3 regions of the Streptomyces sp. Je 1-369 genome follow, and region 3 is predicted to be linked to each of the others. Evidence: riboswitches for the same ligand, from Rfam matches in the RefSeq annotation. Region 3 holds a riboswitch; each other region holds the start of a gene.
What was found. A riboswitch is a leader RNA that binds a small molecule or an ion and turns the genes downstream of it on or off. The one in region 3 is predicted to bind cyclic di-AMP.
Positions count from the first base shown of each region.

Region 1: linked by a shared signal. The riboswitch ahead of NOO62_RS29880 (M23 family metallopeptidase) and the one ahead of NOO62_RS19040 (M23 family metallopeptidase) in region 3 are both predicted to bind cyclic di-AMP.
Region 2: linked by a shared signal. The riboswitch ahead of NOO62_RS02620 (C40 family peptidase) and the one ahead of NOO62_RS19040 (M23 family metallopeptidase) in region 3 are both predicted to bind cyclic di-AMP.

Region 1 is NZ_CP101750.1:6,610,745-6,613,987, reverse strand. It holds gene NOO62_RS29885 (GntR family transcriptional regulator) at 1-265, opposite strand, end outside; gene NOO62_RS29880 (M23 family metallopeptidase) at 476-1,279, opposite strand; cyclic di-AMP (ydaO/yuaA leader) riboswitch at 1,292-1,454, opposite strand; gene NOO62_RS29875 (M16 family metallopeptidase) at 1,674-3,059, opposite strand; gene NOO62_RS29870 (M16 family metallopeptidase) at 3,056-3,243, opposite strand, start outside.
Region 2 is NZ_CP101750.1:570,626-573,868, reverse strand. It holds gene NOO62_RS02635 (helix-turn-helix domain-containing protein) at 1-219, opposite strand, end outside; gene NOO62_RS02630 (ATP-binding protein) at 492-944, shown strand; gene NOO62_RS02625 (DUF6328 family protein) at 991-1,563, opposite strand; gene NOO62_RS02620 (C40 family peptidase) at 1,645-2,118, opposite strand; cyclic di-AMP (ydaO/yuaA leader) riboswitch at 2,122-2,298, opposite strand; gene NOO62_RS02615 (hypothetical protein) at 2,658-2,978, opposite strand; partial or broken gene NOO62_RS02610 (ATP-dependent Clp protease proteolytic subunit) at 3,022-3,163, opposite strand.
Region 3 is NZ_CP101750.1:4,198,361-4,201,603, forward strand. It holds gene NOO62_RS19035 (aldo/keto reductase) at 1-142, opposite strand, end outside; gene NOO62_RS19040 (M23 family metallopeptidase) at 228-1,295, opposite strand; cyclic di-AMP (ydaO/yuaA leader) riboswitch at 1,307-1,470, opposite strand; gene NOO62_RS19045 (PP2C family protein-serine/threonine phosphatase) at 1,692-2,906, opposite strand; tRNA gene NOO62_RS19050 (tRNA-Met) at 3,069-3,142, opposite strand; gene NOO62_RS19055 (alginate lyase family protein) at 3,189-3,243, opposite strand, start outside.

The DNA.
Region 1 (3,243 bases), 2.4 Mb from region 3:
CGGCGAGCGGTTCGAGCAGCGTCCGGACCTCCAGGAGGTCCGCGGCTTCCTGCTCCGTCGGCTCGGCGACACACGCGCCCGCGTGTCTGCGGGTGACGACGAAGCCCTCGGCCTCCAGCGTGCGCAGAGCCTCGCGCACGGGGACGCGGGAGACTCCGTAGCGCCGCGCGAGGAGTTCCTCGGTGAGCTTGCCGCCCCTTTCGTACACACCGGCGACTATGTCGTCCCGAATGGCCGTGCATACCGAGTGCGCGGGAACGCGCATGACCGGACCTCCGCTTTGATCCCCGCGCAACGCGGTCGACCGACGCTCGTTCCGTGACTCTATTGCAGGGCGCCGGGATTTCCGACGGCGGGACGGAATTCATGGATATCTTTTGGCCAAGAACACGGCGGCCCGGAACGCCGAAAGCCCCGGCTCACGAGGAGCCGGGGCTTTCGGTTCGGTGCTTGGCCGCTGCGGGGGCCGCGTCGGTCAGACGTTGACGCCGTGCGAGCGGAGGTACGAGACCGGGTCGATGTCCGAGCCGTAGTCCGCGCCGGTGCGGGCCTCGAAGTGGAGGTGCGGGCCGCTGGAGTTGCCGGTGGACCCGGAGAGGCCGATCTGCTGGCCCGGGGTGACCGTCTGGCCGACGGTGACACCGAGGGACGACATGTGGCCGTACTGGGTGTACGTGCCGTCGTTCATCTTGATGACCACGTTGTTGCCGTAGGCACCGCCCCAGCCGGCCTCGACGACGGTGCCGGAGCCGACCGCGTGGACCGAGGTGCCGGACGCGGCGTGGAAGTCGACACCGGTGTGGCTGCCGGAGGACCACATGGCGCCGCCGGTCTGGTAGCCCGTGGAGACGTACGAGCCGGAGACCGGGGAGACGTAGGTGTTCAGGCGCTTGCGCTCGGCCTCGCGGGCGGCGCGCTCCTTGGCCTCGCGCTCCTTCTTGGCCTTCGCCTTGGCCTCGGCGTCGGCCTTGCGCTTCTCCTCGGCGGCCTTCTTCTTGGCTGCCTCTTCGGCCTTCTTGGCGGCAGCGGCGTCGTCGGCGGCCTGGCGCTGCGCGGCGGCCTGCGCGTCGATGCTCTCGGCGAGCGAGTCACCGACGGATATCGCCTGGGTGAGTCCGGTGTGCTCCACGGCCGCTTCGTCGGCGGCGGCGAGCGCGGGGCCTGCGAGGCCTCCGATGACACCGGTGGTGGTGAGCGCCGCGACACCCGCGACGTTCGCGGTGGTCCGCGTCATGCGGCTCGGACGACGGTGCTTCCCGGTGGCACGGGTGAACGCCATGTGGCGGGTGTTCCTTTCCTTCCCTCTCGCCTACCGGGTTAGCTGACGGGTTCGGAGCAGGAAGGTCTCCTACGAGTCCCTCGCCTCACGGCAAGGTTCCCGATTCACCCCAGGGGACATGTGGGTCCCCGGCTCCCCTGGCTCGCGCCGTACGGGGACTCGGCGATGACTGCCCGGTGCCGCGGATGCGGCGTACTGCGCGACGGACAGCCGGGTCGACGCTAAGCGGGGCGTCTTTCATTCGACAAACAGAACGCGACTTTTGTAGCGCACGCCACACGCCAGACAGGCAACCACTATATGAATCCGGACATATGAGGACCCCGGTGACCGAAACGGGTCACCGGGGTCGCGATGCGTCCTGACTGTGGCTCAGCGCGGTCGCTGCCGCCACTCAGCCGGTGACGACGCTCACTTCGCCGATCCCGAGCGCCCTGACGGGCTCCTCGATCTGCGCGGCGTCCCCGACCAGGACCGTCACCAGCCGGTCGTCCGGGAAGGCGTTCACGACGGCCGCAGTGGCCTCCACGGTGCCCGTGGCGGCCAGCTGCCGGTACAGCTGCGCCTGGAAGTCGTCCGGCAGGTTCTGCTCGACCTGGTCGGCGAGCGTCGCCGCCACGGAAGCCGCCATCTCGTACTTGAGCGGCGCCACGCCCACCAGGTTCTGCACGGCCACGTCACGCTCGGCGTCGGTGAGCCCCTCGGCGGCGAGGGTGCGCAGCACCTTCCAGAGGTCGTCGAGCGCCGGTCCCGTGTTCGGGGTGTCCACGGAGCCGCTGATGGCGAGCATCGCGGCGCCCGTCCCGTCCGGGGCGGAGCGCAGGACCTGGCTGAACGCCCGTACACCGTAGGTGTATCCCTTCTCCTCGCGCAGGACACGGTCCAAGCGCGAGGTGAGGGTGCCGCCCAGGCAGTACGTGCCGAGGACCTGGGCCGGCCAGACGCGGTCGTGCCGGTCGGCGCCGACCCGGCCGATCAGCAGCTGCGTCTGGACCGCTCCGGGACGGTCCACGATGACGATGCGGCCGCGGTCGTCGGCGGTCACCGGCGGCACCGGGCGCGGCTCGCCCGGGGAACCGGTCCAGGCGCCGACGGTGTCCGTGAGGATGGCGTCCAGGTCGGTGCCCTCGAGGTCGCCGACCACGACCAGGGTGGCCGTGGCCGGGCGGACGAACTTCTCGTAGAAGGCACGCACCGCCGCCGAGTCGATGGCCGTGACCGTCTCCTCGGTGCCCTGGCGCGGGCGCGACATGCGCGACGTCGGCGGGAACAGCTGCCGGGAGAGCTCCTTGGCGGCGCGCCGCGCCGGGTTGGCGGCCTCGTGCGGGAGCTCGTCCAGGCGGTTGCGTACGAGCCGCTCGATCTCGCTGTCCGCGAAGGCGGGGGCCCGCAGTGCGTCGGCGAGCAGGCCGAGCGCCTTCGGGAGTCGGGAGACCGGCACCTCCAGGGAGACCCGCACGCCCGGGTGGTCGGCGTGCGCGTCGAGGGTCGCGCCGCAGCGGTCGAGCTCGGCGGCGAACTCCTCCGCGTCGTGCTTGTCGGTGCCCTCGTTGAAGGCCCGCGCCATGATGGTGGCGACGCCGTCCAGGCCCTCCGGTTCGGCGTCCAGGGGCGCTTCGAGGTGGACCTCTACGGCGGCGACCTGCTGGCCGGGGCGGTTGCAGCGCAGGACGGTCAGGCCGTTGGGCAGCGTGCCGCGCTCGGGGGCGGGGAAGGCCCAGGGCTTGGCGGTGCCGGCCTGGGGCTGGGGGTGGAACTGCATCGTCGCGGCCTCGGTCACTTCGCCGCCTCCTCTTCTTCCTCGGCACGCTCGTCGGCGCCTTCCACGGGCTCGTACACGAGCACCGCGCGGTTGTCGGGGCGCAGGCGGGCCGCGGCGACCTCCTGGACCTCCTCCGCGGTGATGTCGAGGACGCGCTGGACGGCCGTCAGGGCGAGCTGCGGGTCGCCGAACAGGACCGCGT
Region 2 (3,243 bases), 3.6 Mb from region 3:
CAGGTCGCTGAGCTGCGGGTCCTGTACCTGGTACACCTCCAGGAGTAGTCGCACGTCGGCGGCCTTCACGCCGCTGCGGCCCGTCTCGATGCGACTCACTTTGGACTGGTGCCAGCCGGCCCGAGCGGCGGCCTGGCTGCTCGTGAGTCCCGCTTGCACACGCAGTGCGCGCAGTTCGGCACCGAGCTGACGACGGCGCACCGCGGGGCCGTACTGCATGCCCGTCTCCTTCCGGACGGAGCCGCCGGATTTCCCAGCGGCGGGGCGGGGCAGTAGGCGAGATTAGAGGAAGTACCGGTCTCCCGCCCAAATACGGTCTGCCGTAGCAGAGTTCACCGCTTCGAGCGACAGATATATGCACATCTCGGTGGATCGCCACCCGTGACCGGCCAAGGAGTGGCAGGCTGGCGCGAAGCACCAGTCCGGGACTGTCCTCGAGTCATCCGCCGCGGGTCGGAGACCGGTCCCGGTGGGAAAGGGACAGCGCCGCCATGGCAGACCACCAGGAAGCCTCCGTCACCCTGCCGAGCGATCCTGCTTCGGTGCCCGCCGCCCGGAAGTACGTCTCGCGCGTGCTCGCGGAATGGGGCCTGCCCGGTGACGCCGAGGTGGCCGACACGATCAGACTCATCGTCTCGGAACTCGCCACGAACGCAGTGCAGCACACCCTGGGACAGTCGCCCACCTTCACGGTCGACGTCGAACTCGACCGTGACGAGCACTTGCGGATCGGCGTCACCGACAGCCATCCGCGCTACCCCAAGCGCCTCCCCGCAGCCGTCCAGCAGGACAACGGCCGCGGCATGGTGATCATTCGCTGGCTGGCCGCCGAATGCGGCGGCAGGCTCTCGGTCAGCCCCACCGACGAGGGAGGCAAGACCGTGTGGATCGCGCTGCCCTGGCGTGCCCCGGTCCGGCGCACCCCTCGCGACGCCACCCACTGACCGGCCACCCACTGACCGTGGGACGGCCGCCGCGCAGCGTCGCGCGCTACCGGCACCGCTCCCTGCGCATCGGGCGCGGAGCTCCGCCGCGGGCCCCCGACGGCCGGGCGTCCGGCTCCTCAACGAGTGCGGCCTCGACGCGCGCCAGGGGACGTCGCGCGAGCCGTGGCAGTACGCCCCACAGCCCGACGCACACCAGCAGCGTCCACACGCCCGCGAGGAGTCCCTCGGTCCGCCCTGACGTCACATCGACGACGAGCAGCACCGAACCGGCGAGTGTCAGGACCAGCACGCCGAGCCCGACGGCGGCGAGCCGGGACGACACCCGCACGATGAGCGGCTTGGCCCGCTGCTGGAAGAGCGAGCGGTGCAGCGCGGCGGGCGCCGTGAACAGCGCCGCCGCGAGCACCGCGAGCAGCAGCGTCGTGACGTAGGTGCCGCGCTGCACCGCGTCCAGCGAGGGAAAGCGCGGGCTGAAGGCGAGGGTGAGCAGAAAGGCGAAGAGGATCTGAACGCCCGTCTGCGTCACCCTCAGCTCCTGGAGCAGCTCCGCGAAGTTGCGGTCGGCGCGCTCCAGCGGTGTTTCGTTGCGGGCGGTACAGGCATAGTCGTCGGACATCCCGTACGGGTATCCCCGTCGGCGCACTCCACGCACCGGCACCTGACGGTGCGTGGCGCGCGCCGGACCGGCCGCGGTGGGTCAGCGGACCCTGCCGTACCAGACGCTGTTGGACCAGATCTTCTCCAGGCGCACCACGGCCCCCCTCTTGGGAGCGTGCCAGATGCGGTTGTTACCCGCGTAGATCCCGACGTGGTAGACGTTCCGACCGGAGTGGAAGAACACCAGGTCGCCGCGGGTCCGCTTGGACCGGGAGACGTGCTTGGTCTTGTTGTACTGCGCGGCGGCGGTGCGCGGCAGCTTCTTGCCCGTCTTCTTGAACGAGTAGAGCGTCAGCCCCGAGCAGTCGAACCGGTTGGGTCCCGCCGAGCCGTAGCCGTACGGGGAGCCCTTCTTGGACGCCGCGATCTTGAGCGCCTTCGTCCCGTGGGTGGCTGCCTGGGCCTCCGACGTGAGCCCGGGGGCCACGACGGTGCCGCCTACGACGGCGAGCGTGAGGACCGATGCGGCACCGGTCCTGGTGAGCAGCGACGGAACATGATTCAGCGCGGTCATGCGCAACCCTTCGTCAGCCGCCTGTGAAAGATGACCTGTCGGGTTCGGGCAGGCGAAGATGCCCGGCCGCGTCGTGCTCTGCGGCTTCACCCCAAGGGCGTCGTCCGGACTTCCCGGACGGGCCCGTCGTACCTGGGTCCTCCACTCCTGCCGTTGCACAGATGTCGACCGGTCATCCGGGTGGCGGCAGGACTCGGCGTCCGCCCGGACCGCCCCGCCGTTGTGGCGGGGGCTTGTCGTCGGAAGGGATCTTGACCCGAGATGGGTCGAAAAACCGAGCCGAAACGGCGTTTTGTGAGGCTCCTCACGACTGACCTGTTCAGGTGGACACTGCCGGAATCGGTCCCCGGCCGGGTGGTCCGACGACCGCTCGACCAGCAGCGGAATACCTAATTCCGCCAGTGCTGTACTCGCAGAACGCAACTTGCACCCCTGCGAAGAAGGACCTGTTCGTACGCCGTCCGGGGTAGCCCGACTGGTCCGTTTCGAAGTGGCCCCGGACGTCGGGGTGTCGAAGGACGCGGTCGGCCGACGGTGTCTCAGCCGCCGCGCGGGGGCGGCACGGTGACTCCTTCGGCCCGGCGCTCCCCGTCGAGGACGCGCAGCGCCCGGGCGAGCGTCGGCGCGTGCACTTCACTCTCGCCCAGCTGGTGCATGAGGGCCGGCGCGTCGCGCAGGGCACCCGCCCGGCCGACGAGGGCCTGGGCGGCGCGCAGCCCGCCGTAGGTGTGCTCGGCGCGGGCCGGATTGATCCGGCCGAGCAGGTCGACGACCTCGAGGTAACGGTCGACCAGTTCTCCCTCGGCGCGGGTCGGCGCGGGCAGTGGCGGCGGTTCGGGCGGCGGTATCGGCGGGATCACCTCGGGTCGCGGGCGGCGAGCGACGTCTCCCGACGCAGGCCCTAGGAGTGATCCGGTCCACGAGGCCGTACTCCAGGGCGGCCGGGGGCGTCGAGGATCTTGTCCCGCTCGATGTCCGCGCCGATCTGCTCCTTGCTCCGCCCCGTGTGCAACGCGAGCATCTCCTCCGACAGCCGCCGCGCGCGGTTCGGCATCGCGGCGGAACACCGCGGTTCGAACGCGACATGGACGTGGCGCCCGCTCCGGCACCGCGGCCCCGCGCGAC
Region 3 (3,243 bases):
TGAAGTTGCCGCCTGCCGCGGTGTAGGCGTCGAGGACGGCGAAGGACGCCGCCCGGTCCGCGGTCCAGCCGAAGACGTTGCCGCCGAGGGAGAGCGGGAAGACCTCGAGGTCGGAGGAGCCGAGTGGGCGAAGAGAAGTCATGTGCTCCTCAACGCCCCCACCGGAGACGGAATTCCGTGCAGGCCACATCGAACTCGCGGCCGGACCGAACCCCGCAAGAGCGCGATCAGGGATTGAGGCCCTTGCTCTGCAGCCACCCGAGCGGGTCGATCCCCGAGCCGCCCGGCGTGTGGACCTCCATGTGGAGGTGCGGCCCCGTGACGTTGCCGGTCGCGCCGACGCGGCCGATGACGTCACCCGTGGAGACCTTCTGGCCCGCGCTGACGTTGAGCGAGGACTGGTGGCAGTACCAGACCTCCGTGCCGTCCTCGAGTTCGAGCACGGTGCGGTAGCCGTACGCGCCCGCCCAGCCGGCCTCCTTGACGGTGCCGGTGTGCACGGCCTTCAGCGGGGTGCCCGTGGGCGCCGCGAAGTCCAGGCCGGTGTGGTGGCCGGAGGACCACATGGAGCCCGCGTCGCCGAAGTGCGAGGTGAGGGTGTACGAGGAGGTGGGGATGACGAAGCTCTTGGCGAGCTTGGCCAGGCGCGCGGCCTCGGCCTTCGCCTTCCGGGCCTCCTCCGCCTTCTTCTTCTTGGCGGCGGCCTCGGCGTCCGCCTCCTGCTCGGCGGCCTTCTGCTGCGCGGCCGCCTCTTCGGCGGCCTTCTTGACGGCGGCGTCCTCCGCCGCGGTCCGCACGGCGCTGTCCGCCTGGTTCTGCTGGTTCTCGGCCTGCTGCATGATGCGGGCGCGCAGGGCCTCGCCCGCGTCGGCGGTGCCCTGCTCCGCGTCGGCGGTGCTGACGCCCGCGGCGGTGAGGGGGGCCGAGGCGGCGACGGTGGTGTCCGCGGCGGCGTCGTCGGACATCAACGAGCCCACGCCCGGCAGCGACTCGGCCTCGGGCAGCGAGTCGGTGACCGCGCCCAGGTCGGGCATCGATATGGAGACCGGCGGCTTGCCGTCCTGCGCGGTGGCTATGCCGCCCGCGCCGACGGCGGCGATGACGCCCACGCCGAGCACGGTGGAGCTGCGGGCGAGTCCGCCGCCGCCCTTCTTGTGCACACGGTGCCTGCCGCGGACGGGACGGACGGACTCCTCGGTGGGGTTCCACTCTTCGAAGGAGCTCTCGTCGTACGAACCGAAGTCGTCGTCATTCGGAACGTACACGGCTTGGGGGGCAGGCCGGTTGGACGCCACTGGGGCGCACTCCTTTCCTTCCTTCTCGCCTACCGGGTTAGCTGACGGGTTCGGAGCAGGAAGGTCTCCTACGAACACCTGGCACGGGTGCACGAGTGCACGGATGCGCAGAGGCCCGATTCACCCCATGTTGGTGGTTCCCCGGCTCCCTTGCGGGATTAGGCGCGTGCGCGCGGAGCCGTCTCTAGTGACGGCTGGGACGACCGCGCTGCGTTATCGAACGTTAATAGACAGCGGGTCGGTATTCCAAGCTGTTCCGGTTGATCGTTAACGCTCATCGGGTGTACGTAACAGGACACGAAGGGGCGCAACGGGGCGAGTTGACCCCAGATCACTAAACACCGGAACTTCACATTCCCTTGACAGAGCGTCAGTTGTTATGCGGAGCGGTGCACTTCAATCACCGGCCGTGACACCCGGAGCTCCGGTCGTGCCGTCCGGTTCCCCCGCGGTGGGGCGCCGCACCGCGAGCAGCGCCATGTCGTCCGTCATGCCACCCCCGGTGTGCCGCCGCACCTCCCCCGCGAGCGCGGCAAGGAGCGCGTGCGGGCCGCTCCGGCCCGGGAAGATCCGCCCGCCGAGCCGGGCGGCGGGATCGTAGAACTCCCCCGCCGCGTTGCGCGCCTCCGAGAGGCCGTCCGTGTAGAAGAGCAGCAGCGCGCCGGGCGGGAGCTCCGTCTCGTCCGCGCGGTCCGGCCAGGCCCCGAGGTCGCCCATGCCGAGCGGCAGCGCGGGTTCGCTCGCCGACAGGACGCAGAGCCGCCCGTCGCCGCGCAGCAGCAGCGGCGGCGGGTGCCCGCGGTTCACCAGCCGTACGGCGCCCTCGCCGTGCCGGATCTCGGCGAGGACCGCGGTGGTGAACCCCTCGAACGCGTCAAGGCCGTCGCGCCGGGTGCCCTCGCGGGCGAGCGCCCGCTCCAGGCGCTGCGCGACCGCCTCCAGGGTGGCCTCCTGCTCGGCGGCCTCCCGGAAGGCGCCGATGACGACGGCGACGGCCGCGACGGCGCCCATGCCTTTTCCGCGTACGTCGCCGACGATGAGCCGTACGCCGTGCGGGGTGTCCTGTACGGCGTACAAATCACCCCCGATGAACGCGTCGGCCTGCGCCGCCTCGTACCGCGCCGCGAAGTCGAGCCCGCCGATCCGCGGATCCGGTTCGGGCAGCACGGCGCGCTGGGTGGCCTCGGAGATGGAGCGGGCGATGGCGAGCCGGTCGTTGCTGCGCCGCACGACACGGTTGATGACGATGGCGAGCGCGGCGACGGTCACCACGGTGACCACCTCGGTGACGGCCTCGACCTGGCTGCTGATGGTGCTGCCGTAGTGCAGGAAGAGGACGGCGGCGGTGGCGGCGACGCCGGTCAGGACGGTGCTGAGCCGCGAGTAGAAGGGGGCGGCGATGAGGGGTGCGGCGGTGAAGAGGGGGGACGCGGTGAACTCCGACGGGGTCGACGCGTCGTACACGACGCCGACGACGAGGAGCAGGAGCGGCAGGACCCGGACGAACGCCCGCTCGGGCCCGGTGGCCCCGCCGGCCCCCCTTTCGTCGGCTTCTCCTCGCTGCCCCACCGCTTGTCTCCCGCCGACTCCGCGCCCATCACCGCGCTGCATTCAGGGTTCCCGCAGCGGCGGGAGGGTGCGACTTGGTGTGGGCCGACCGGGTTACGGACGGGGAGCGGTCACGGCCGGGAAGCGGTCACGGACGGGGAGCGGTCACGGACGGAAAAACACCTGAGGCCGGGAAGCTGATGCTTCCCGGCCTCAGGCCTTCAGTAGCGGGGACAGGATTTGAACCTGCGACCTCTGGGTTATGAGCCCAGCGAGCTACCGAGCTGCTCCACCCCGCGTCGGTAAACACAACTCTACGCCATCCGAAGGGGTGCGTCGAACCACTTACGCGCTGTCGGCGTGCGTGAGGGTCTCCCAGGCGACGAAGAGGCCATCCGTC